DNA from 3 places in the Kitasatospora sp. NPDC127060 genome. Region 1 is predicted to be linked to each of the others. Evidence: predicted binding sites of a transcription regulator. Region 1 holds the regulator's gene; each other region holds the start of a gene.
What was found. The regulator HrcA, encoded in region 1, represses chaperone genes, less so after heat shock. The targets are predictions, from matches to a motif close to TTNGCACTCNGNNNNNCNGAGTGCNAA.
Positions count from the first base shown of each region.

Region 2: the regulator HrcA is predicted to act here: its motif matches at 1,980-2,006, upstream of groES (co-chaperone GroES).
Region 3: the regulator HrcA is predicted to act here: its motif matches at 2,074-2,100, upstream of ACFWIS_RS24435 (FmdB family zinc ribbon protein).

Region 1 is NZ_JBHXEG010000001.1:148,275-151,545, forward strand. Features, by position in the region: gene ACFWIS_RS00600 (hypothetical protein) at 1-23, opposite strand, end outside; gene htpX (zinc metalloprotease HtpX) at 50-970, opposite strand; gene hrcA (heat-inducible transcriptional repressor HrcA) at 1,237-2,271, shown strand; gene dnaJ (molecular chaperone DnaJ) at 2,347-3,271, shown strand, end outside.
Region 2 is NZ_JBHXEG010000026.1:48,980-52,250, forward strand. Features, by position in the region: gene groL (chaperonin GroEL) at 1-1,420, opposite strand, end outside; gene groES (co-chaperone GroES) at 1,533-1,838, opposite strand; gene ACFWIS_RS16880 (hypothetical protein) at 2,087-2,422, shown strand; gene ACFWIS_RS16885 (methyltransferase domain-containing protein) at 2,460-3,271, shown strand, end outside.
Region 3 is NZ_JBHXEG010000047.1:59,170-62,440, forward strand. Features, by position in the region: gene ACFWIS_RS24415 (sigma-70 family RNA polymerase sigma factor) at 1-328, shown strand, start outside; gene ACFWIS_RS24420 (hypothetical protein) at 465-767, shown strand; gene mscL (large conductance mechanosensitive channel protein MscL) at 777-1,193, opposite strand; gene ACFWIS_RS24430 (hypothetical protein) at 1,224-1,502, opposite strand; gene ACFWIS_RS24435 (FmdB family zinc ribbon protein) at 1,730-2,062, opposite strand; gene ACFWIS_RS24440 (MFS transporter) at 2,189-3,271, opposite strand, start outside.

The DNA.
Region 1 (3,271 bases):
AACAGGGCGTCCAGGAATCCCACGGCGGTCCTTCCGGGTCGGAACGGGGTCAGCGGCCGAGCTGCTCGGAGATCTTCGCCAGCTGGCCCAGTCGCTTCTCCAGTGTCGGGTGGGTGGAGAACAGCTGGGAGGCGGTCTCCCTGGCGCTCAGCGCGGGGGCGAAGTAGAAGGCGTTGTAGGGCTGCGACTTGCGCAGGTCCTCGGTCGGGATGGCCGCGATCTGCCCGGTGACCTTGGTGAGGGCCGAGGCCAGGGCGCTGGGCCGGCCGGTGAGCTGGGCGGCGGCCCGGTCGGCGGCCAGTTCGCGGTAGCGGGACAGCAGCCGGGTGAGCAGGAAGCTGATCGCGTAGACGACGATCGACACCAGCGGGATGATCAGCGCCGCGATGGCCGCGTTCTGGTCGTTGCTGTTGCGGTTGCCGCCCATGAACCCGCCGTACATGGCGATCCGGGTCATCGCGCCGGCGAGCACGCCGAGGAAGCCGGCGATGGTCATCACCGCGACGTCCCGGTGGGCGACGTGCGAGAGCTCGTGGGCGAGCACGCCCTCCAGCTCCTCGGGTTCGAGCCGGCGCAGCAGGCCGGTGGTGACGCACACCACGGCGTTCTGCGGGTTGCGGCCGGTGGCGAAGGCGTTCGGCATGTCGTTGTCGGCGACCGCCACGCGGGGCTTGGGCATGTCGGCCAGGGCGCAGAGCCGGTCGATGGTGCCGTGCAGCTGGGGGTACTGCTCCTCGGTCACCTGGTGGGCGCCCATGGCCCGCTCGGTGATCTTGTCGCTGAACCAGAACTGGGCCACGAACAGCCCGCCGGAGATCAGCACGATCAGCGGCCAGGCCCCGCGCAGCAGCGCGATCAGCAGGCCCGTGAAACCGACGTACAGCAGCCCGATCACGAACATCGTCGCGACCATGCGGCCGGTCAGGCCGCGGTCGGGCGCGAAACGGGTGTGCTGGCCCGAGCTCGACATTGCTTGCTCCTCCGTTCGCCGTCGCTTTCGATGCTGCCACCCGGACGGCCCCGGGGCACCACCCGCGCACGCGGAGTGTCGTGCGGCCGTCCGGAACTGCGGGCAGGATCACCCCGGCCGGGCCGTTCCTGCGGTAGGACCCGGGCCGTACACTGGCAGGTACGGTTTTGGCACTCGGGTGTGCAGAGTGCCAGGGTCGGGGCCCTCCTCGGAGCGGCTCGCAGCATCACAGACCGACAACGTGCGAAGACGGAGGTGCGTGCCCCATGGCCGGTGAGGTCCGCCAGCTGGACGACCGCAAGCTCGCCGTGTTGCGCGCGATCGTCCAGGACTACGTCGGGACGGAGGAGCCGGTCGGCTCCAAGGCCCTGGTGGAACGGCACAACCTCGGGGTGTCCCCGGCCACGGTCCGCAACGACATGGCGGCGCTGGAGGAGGAGGGGTACATCCACCAGCCGCACACCAGCGCCGGGCGGATCCCCACCGACAAGGGCTACCGGCTGTTCGTCGACAAGCTCGCCGAGATCAAGCCGATGAGCTCCCCGGAGCGCCGGGCGATCCGGCACTTCCTGGACGGCGCCGTCGACCTGGACGACGTGGTCACCCGCACGGTGCGGCTGCTCGCGCAGCTGACCCGGCAGGTCGCGGTGGTGCAGTACCCCTCGCTCACCCGCTCCACCGTCCGGCACATCGAACTGGTGGCGCTGGCCCCGGCCAAGGTGATGCTGGTGCTGATCACCAACACCGGCCGGGTCGAGCAGCGGATGGTCGACTGCCCGGGCACGGTCGGCGAGACGGTCCTGGCCGATCTGCGCGCGCGGATCAACGCGCGGGCGGCCGGCCAGCGGCTGCCGGACGTCCCGGGGCTGCTGGAGGAACTCCCGGCGGCCTTCGAACAGGTCGACCGGCCGACCGTCAGCACCGTCCTGGCAACGCTGTTCGAAGCGCTCGCCGAACAGAACGAGGAGCGGATCATGCTGGCCGGCACGGCCAACCTGACCCGCTTCGGACACGACTTCCCGCTCACCATCCAGCCGGTGCTGGAGGCACTGGAGGAGCAGGTCGTCCTGCTCCGCCTCCTGGGTGAGACCAACGACGCCGCGATGACGGTCCGGATCGGGCGGGAGAACGCGTACGAAGGGCTGAATTCCACCTCGGTCGTCTCGGTCGGCTACGGTTCGGGCGACGAGAGCGTGGCCAAACTCGGTGTGATCGGTCCGACCCGGATGGACTACCCGGGCACAATGGGGGCGGTGCGAGCGGTGGCACGGTACGTGGGTCAGATCCTGGCCGAGTCGTAGCAAGCAGCCGCCGTCGGAAAACCCGGCGGCGGTGTCCCAGTCGCACTTCTACAGGCGGAACAAGCGGAGCATTTGGTGGCCACGGACTACTACGCGGTACTCGGCGTCCGACGGGATGCGGGGCAGGACGAGATCAAGAAGGCGTTCCGGCGCCTCGCACGCGAACTGCACCCGGACGTCAACCCGGACCCGAAGACGCAGGAGCGGTTCAAGGAGATCAACGCCGCCTACGAGGTGCTCTCCGACCCGCAGAAGCGCCAGGTCTACGACCTCGGCGGCGACCCGCTGTCGCCCGGCGGCGGTGGCGCGGGCGGTTTCGGCGCCGGCGCGGCGGGCTTCGGCTTCTCCGACATCATGGACGCCTTCTTCGGCGCCGCGGCCGGCCAGCGCGGCCCGCGCTCGCGCACCCGCCGCGGCCAGGACGCCATGATCCGGCTGGAGATCACCCTGGAGGAGGCCGCCTTCGGCACCACCAAGGAACTCCAGGTCGACACCGCCGTCACCTGCACCACCTGCAGCGGCGAGGGCGCGGCCCCCGGCACCTCCGCGCAGACCTGCGACATGTGCCGCGGCAAGGGCGAGGTCTCCCAGGTGACCCGTTCCTTCCTGGGCCAGGTCATGACCTCCCGCCCGTGCCCGCAGTGCCAGGGCTTCGGCACCGTCGTGCCGACCCCGTGCCCCGAGTGCGCCGGCGACGGCCGGGTGCGGGCCCGCCGCACCCTGACGGTCAAGATCCCGGCCGGTGTGGACAACGGCACCCGGATCCAGCTGGCCGGCGAGGGCGAGGTCGGCCCCGGCGGCGGCCCGGCCGGCGACCTGTACGTCGAGATCGCCGAGACCACCCACGCGGTCTTCCAGCGGCGCGGGGACGACCTGCACTGCACCGTCACCATCCCGATGACGGCCGCCGCGCTCGGCACCCAGGTGCCGCTGCAGACCCTGGACGGGCTGGAGGAGGTCGACATCCGGCCCGGCACCCAGTCCGGCCAGTCGATCCCGC
Region 2 (3,271 bases), on a different contig from region 1:
CCTCCAGGTCGGCGACCTTGGAGGTGATGACGTAGCCCTCCAGGCCGGCGTTCTGGGCGATCCAGCGCAGCGGCTCGTGCAGCGCCTTGCGGACCACGGCGACACCGGTGGCCTCGTCACCCGACAGGCCCAGGCCACCGTCCAGCACCTTGGCGGCGTGCACCAGGGAGGCGCCACCGCCGGCGACGATGCCCTCCTCGACCGCGGCACGGGTCGCCGAGATGGCGTCCTCCAGGCGGTGCTTGCGCTCCTTCAGCTCCACCTCGGTGGCGGCGCCGACCTTGATGACGCAGACCCCGCCGGCCAGCTTGGCCAGGCGCTCCTGCAGCTTCTCGCGGTCCCAGTCGGAGTCGGTGCCGGCGATCTCGCCCTTGATCTGGGCGACGCGGCCGGCCACGGCGTCGGCGTCGCCGGCGCCCTCGACGATCGTGGTCTCGTCCTTGGTGATGGTCACGCGGCGGGCGCTGCCCAGCACGTCCAGACCGGCCTGGTCGATCTTGAGGCCGACCTCCTCGGAGATGACCGTGCCGCCGGTGAGGGCGGCCAGGTCGCCGAGGATCGCCTTGCGGCGGTCGCCGAAGCCCGGGGCCTTGACGGCGACGGCGTTGAAGATGCCGCGGATCTTGTTCAGGACCAGGGTCGACAGCGCCTCGCCGTCGACGTCCTCGGCGATGATCAGCAGCGGCTTGGAGGTGCCGGACTGCAGGATCTTCTCCAGCAGCGGCAGCAGCTCCTGGATGGAGGAGATCTTGCCCTGGTGGATCAGGATGTACGGGTCCTCGAGGACCGCCTCCTGGCGCTCCGCGTCGGTGACGAAGTACGGCGACAGGTAGCCCTTGTCGAACTGCATGCCCTCGGTGAAGTCCAGCTCCACGCCGAAGGTGTTCGACTCCTCGACGGTGATGACACCGTCCTTGCCGACCTTGTCGATCGCCTCGGCGATCAGCTCGCCGACCTGGGTGTCCTGCGCGGAGAGGGACGCGACGGCGGCGACGTCGTCCTTGCCCTCGATCTCGCGGGCGACGGACAGCAGGTGCTCGGAGACGGCGGCGACGGCCTTGTCGATGCCCTTCTTCAGGGCGGCCGGGCCGGCGCCGGCGGCGACGTTGCGCAGACCCTCGTTGACCAGGGCCTGGGCCAGCACGGTGGCGGTGGTGGTGCCGTCACCCGCGACGTCGTTGGTCTTGGTGGCGACCTCCTTGACGAGCTGCGCGCCAAGGTTCTCGTACGGGTCGTCCAGCTCGACCTCACGGGCGATGGTGACACCGTCGTTGGTGATGGTCGGAGCACCGAACTTCTTGTCGATGACGACGTTGCGGCCCTTGGGGCCGATGGTCACCTTGACGGTGTCGGCCAGCTTGTTGACACCGCGCTCCAGCGAGCGGCGGGCGTCCTCGTCGAACTGCAGGATCTTCGCCATGTTCCCTATTCCCTCGGGGCTGCGGCCGACCGGCCGCCGAACTACGTGAACCAACGACCACGCCCCGGGCCCCTGTCACTAGGGACACGGATCCGGGGCGGGTCGGAACGACTTACTTCTCGATGATGGCGAGAACGTCGCGGGCGGAGAGGACGAGGTACTCCTCGCCCTGGTACTTCACCTCGGTGCCGCCGTACTTCGAGTACAGGACGATGTCACCGACGGCGACGTCGAGCGGCAGACGCTGGCCGTCCTCGAAGCGGCCCGGGCCGACGGCCAGGACGACGCCCTCCTGGGGCTTCTCCTTGGCGGTGTCCGGGATAACCAGGCCGGAGGCCGTGGTGGTCTCGGCGTCGAGCGGCTGGACCACGATGCGGTCCTCGAGCGGCTTGATGGCAACCTTGCTGCTGGTGGTCACGTCCGAGCTCCCCTTCGGAGATTACGGGGTTGTCTAACGGGTAGTGGCGAACCTGCGGGTCTGCCGTCGCGGGGGTCAGACACACGTCTTCGCATTAGCACTCCCCCAGTGGGGAGTGCCAAGGACGACCATAGGCCGCCGTTAGCACTCAGTCAACCAGAGTGCCAACGACGCGCCCCCGGGACCCGGGCTACGGATGAGTAGCCGTACTCATGTGCGGCGCCCGGACCGACGGCCAGACTCCTGCCATGACCTCGATCCCGATGCGCGTCGGCCCGTCCCGGCTCAAGGACGCGGCACTCGCCCTGCTGGCACTGCCCCTGCTCGGGGGCGTGCTCCCGTTCGTCGTCTTCTGCTTCGTCGCCTGCCTCGGCAACGGGCCCGGCGCCGGGGACGACGGGGACGGGCGCGGGTGGGCGTTCCTGGCCTACGGGATGATCGCCGGTCCGGCGGCCGCCCTGGTGGCGGGCGTCGTCGTGGCCGTGCGCGGCTGGCGCTCCGACTACCGGATCCTGTCGGTCGCCGCCGCGCTCTCCCCGTTCCTGGTGCCCGCCGTCCTCTCCTCGGGCGTCCTGTGGCGGTGAACCGCCCGCACCGCCGCCGACCGGTCAGAATGGCCCGGTGGACACCGAGAACCTCCAGCCCCTGCTGACCCCCGAGGGTCAGGCCCTGCTCGCCGAGCTGCGCGAGTTCGCCCCCGAGGAGGAGCTGGCGCTGGCCACCCGACTGCGGCGGGAGCACCCGGCGGAGCTGGTGTCGGCGGCGTTCGGGCAGGCGCGGCTGCGGCAGCGGGCCCGGACGAAGTTCGGGGCGGACGCCGACCTGATGTACTTCACCCCCAACGGGGTCGAGCAGTCCACCCGGCGCAGCGTGGCCGAGTGGCGGGCCCGCCGCTTCGCCGAGCTGGGCGTACGGCGCCTCGCGGACCTCTGCTGCGGCATCGGCGGGGACGTGCTGGCGCTGGCCCGGGCCGGGATCCACGTGCTGGCCGTCGACAAGGACCCGGCGGCCTGCGCCGCCACCGCGGCCAACGCCGCCGCGCTGGGCCTGTCCGCGCTGGTCGAGGTGCGCTGCGCGGACGTCGCCGAGGTGGACGTCACCGGCTACGACGCGGTGTTCACCGACCCGGCCCGGCGCACCGCGCGCGGCCGGGTGTTCGACCCCGAGGCGTACGCCCCGCCGCTGTCCTGGGCGATCGAGGCCGGCCGGCGGACCCCGATCGGCGCCCTGAAGGTCGCCCCGGGCATCCCGCACGAGGCCGTCCCGGCGGACGCCGAGGCCGAGTGGGTCTCCGACCACGGGGACGTCAAGGAGGCGGTGCTCTGGTTCGGCACCGGGGCGACCCGCCCGCACCGCGCCACCCTCCTGCCGCGCGGCGCCACCCTGACCGGCGGCGACCTGCCCGACCCGCCGGCCGGCCCGGTCGGGCGGTA
Region 3 (3,271 bases), on a different contig from region 1:
CGACCCGGTCAGCCTCAACATGTCCGTCGACGACGAGGGCGAGACCCAGTTCGGCGACCTGGTGGAGGACACCGGGGCGACGTCCCCCGAGGACGCCGTGATGGTCATGCTTCGCCGCGAGGAGCTGGACGGCCTGATCGGGCGGCTGGACGACCGCACCGCCTCGATCATCCGCTCCCGCTACGGGATGGAGGACGGCCGCGAACGCACCCTCACCGAGGTGGGCAAGCAGCACGGGCTCACCCGCGAGCGGATCCGGCAGATCGAGAAGCACGCGCTGGCCGAACTGAAGAAGATCGCGGACCACGCGGGCTTCGAAGCCGCCTGACGACCGACGGCCGAGGTCGACCGCCCGGGCCCGGGTGCGGAGCGCTCCGCACCCGGGCCGGCGCATGTCATCGGGAGCCTCGCAAGGCTTCTAGGCTGAAAGGACAGGTCGGACCGCGAGTAGGGGAGTGGACAAGGTGAGCGAGCAGGAACAAGAGCAAGCACAGAAACCGGGGCGCGAACAGGGCCGGGACGGGGCGCGGGGCGAGCGGGGCACCCCCGCCCCTCCCTCCCCCTCCCCCTCCTCCCCTCCCTCCACCTCCACCCCTGCCTCCACGCCCGCCCCCGCCAAGGCCCGGCTCGTCTTCCGCGACCCGCTGGACCAGCAGTCCCGGGACGACACCGACGCCGGCTGGGGCGACCGCCCGGGTGCTGGAGAGAGTGGTGGGCGGGGGCTGGACTGGTACCTGAGCCAGCGCCCGCCGCACCACGGGGACTGAAGACGTGTTCTAACGCGCCGTGACCAGCGCGTCGCGGATCTCGGTCAGCAGTTGGACCTCCTTGGCCTCGGCCTCGGCCGCCACCTCGGCGACGCTCTTGCGCCTGGCCGCCATCCGGTTCATCGGCACGATCAGGACGAAGTAGACGACGGCGGCGGTGATCAGGAACTGCAGGGCGGCGCTGAGCACCGTCCCCCACAGGATGAGGATTCCGGACGTGACCTCTCCGGTGGCGCTCACCTCGCAGGGCCCCTTGAGGCAGGAACTGTAGGACGCCAGGTCCTTCGTCCCGAACACGCCGACGATCGGATTGATCACGCCTTTGACGAAGGCGTTGACGATGTTGGTGAAGGCCGCACCGATGACCACGGCGACGGCGAGTTCGACGACATTTCCACGCAGCAGGAATTCCTTGAAGCCTTTCATGCCGCCTCGAACGACGAAGTCGTTCCGGGGTTACGGGTGATCTTCCGGGAGCCCGGATTGACAACCCGTACGGCCCACCGTGGCCCCCGAGGGCGGCGGCAGTCCGGCCTGCAGGGGCCCGGAGGCGAGCGCAGCGGCGACCGCGAGCAGCACCAGCGCGGGCACCCCGCCCAGCCGTCGGACGGCCCGGCGCCAGCGGTACCAGCCGCCGCAGCCGCGCCGGATCGGCGGGAAGCTCGGCACCTCCCGCCGGGGCGGCACGGAGGGCGCGGGCAGGGGCAGGGAGAAGGACAGGCTCGTGGTCGTCATGGGGAGGGCCTCCGGACTCGGTCGGGTCTTGCTCGGTGACCCCTACCCTGCGCGTTCCCGCCACGGCTGGGAAATCGATTCCCACAGCCTGTGGAAAACCCGCCCCTGTGGATAACTTCGTACACTCACACGAGCTAATCCAACCCACGAAGGTTGACGAGGGTGCGCGAAAAGGCCCGCCGCCCCCGCGCGAAGCGGGGCCGACGGGCCTTCTCGTGAGACCGAGGTCAGCTGGCGGCCGGAGCCGGGCTGCTCGACGAGCTGGACGAGCTGGAAGAGCTCGACGAACCGGACGAGCCCGAGCCCGAACCCGAGGTCGACGACGAGGTCGACGACGTCGAGGAGCCGGTGGACGAACCCGCGCCCACCGAGCTGCTGGAGGACGAGCGGCTGTCGGTCCGGTAGAAGCCCGAGCCCTTGAACACGACGCCCACGGCCGAGAAGACCTTGCGGAGCCGTCCCTGGCAGTCGGGGCACGTGGTCAGCGCCTCGTCGGTGAACTTCTGCACCGCCTCCAGGCCGCTGCCGCACTCGGTGCACTGGTACTGGTACGTGGGCACTTGTCTTCCTCCTGGCACTCTCGCCTGATGAGTGCTAACGATGGTCAATGATGCGGTATTCCGTTGGATCAGTCCAGCGAATCCGGTGTGAGATGAGCCGGTACCGCGTCACCGCCCACCGCGCGTTCAGCCCTTGGCCGCGCCGACCAGCTGCGCCGCGTTGCCGCGCTCGGCCGACGAGGCCACCACCCGGCCCGGCCCGCCCGGGGCCACCAGCAGGTGCCGCATCGACAGCAGCGCGATCAGCCCCAGGCCGGCGCCGACGGCCGGCACCAGGAAGCCGACCGAGGGCCCGTGGCCGTCGAGCAGCTTGCCCGCCGCCATCGAGCCGAACGCCAGTCCCAGCCCGATCGCACCGGTCAGCCAGGTGAAGGCCTCGGTCTTGGCGCCGTCCGCGACCAGGGTCTCGACCAGGGTGTAGCCGCTGATCAGGGTCGGGGCGATGGCCAGGCCGCAGACCAGCCCGGCGACCGTCAGGGCGACCAGGTTGGGCATCGCCCACAGCACCGAGCAGCCCAGCACCAGCATCGTGTAGCTCATGGCCATCCGCTGCTGCACCGGCCGCCGCCAGGCGATCACGCCGTACAGCACGCCGGCCAGCATCGAGCCGCCCGCGAAGATCCCGTACACCGTGCCGCCGGAGTCGTGCTGCCCCACCGAGTCGGCGAAGGCGTTGACCGACACCTGCATGCCGCCGAACACCGCGCCGACCCCGAGGAAGGCTCCGACCAGCAGTCGGACGCCGGGCGAGGCCAGCGCCGAGGCGCGCCGCACGCCGGGCTGCGGGAGGATCCGGGCCGGGGCGCTGCGCCGCTGGGCCGCGAAGGCGAGACCGCCGACCAGGGTCAGCGAGGCCTCGACGACCAGCGCGACCGCCGGGCTGGCGAAGGCGGCGATGTTGGCTGCCAGGATCGGGCCGACCACGAAGGTGAACTCGTCCGTCACGGACTCGAAGGCGAAGGCGGTGCTCACCTTGGCGCCGGCGGCGGGCGAGGCGCCCTCCCCGGTGAACGTGGAGACCCAGCGGGCCCGGACCATCGCGCCGATCTGCGGCACGCTCGCCCCGGCCGGGACAGCGGCCAGGTAGACGCTCCAGGCCGGCGCGTGGCCGAGCGCCAGCGCGATCAGCAGGCCGACCGAGACCGCGTGCACCAGCACCGTCGGGACCAGCACTGCGGCCTGGCCGTACCGGTCGGCCAGCCGACCGGT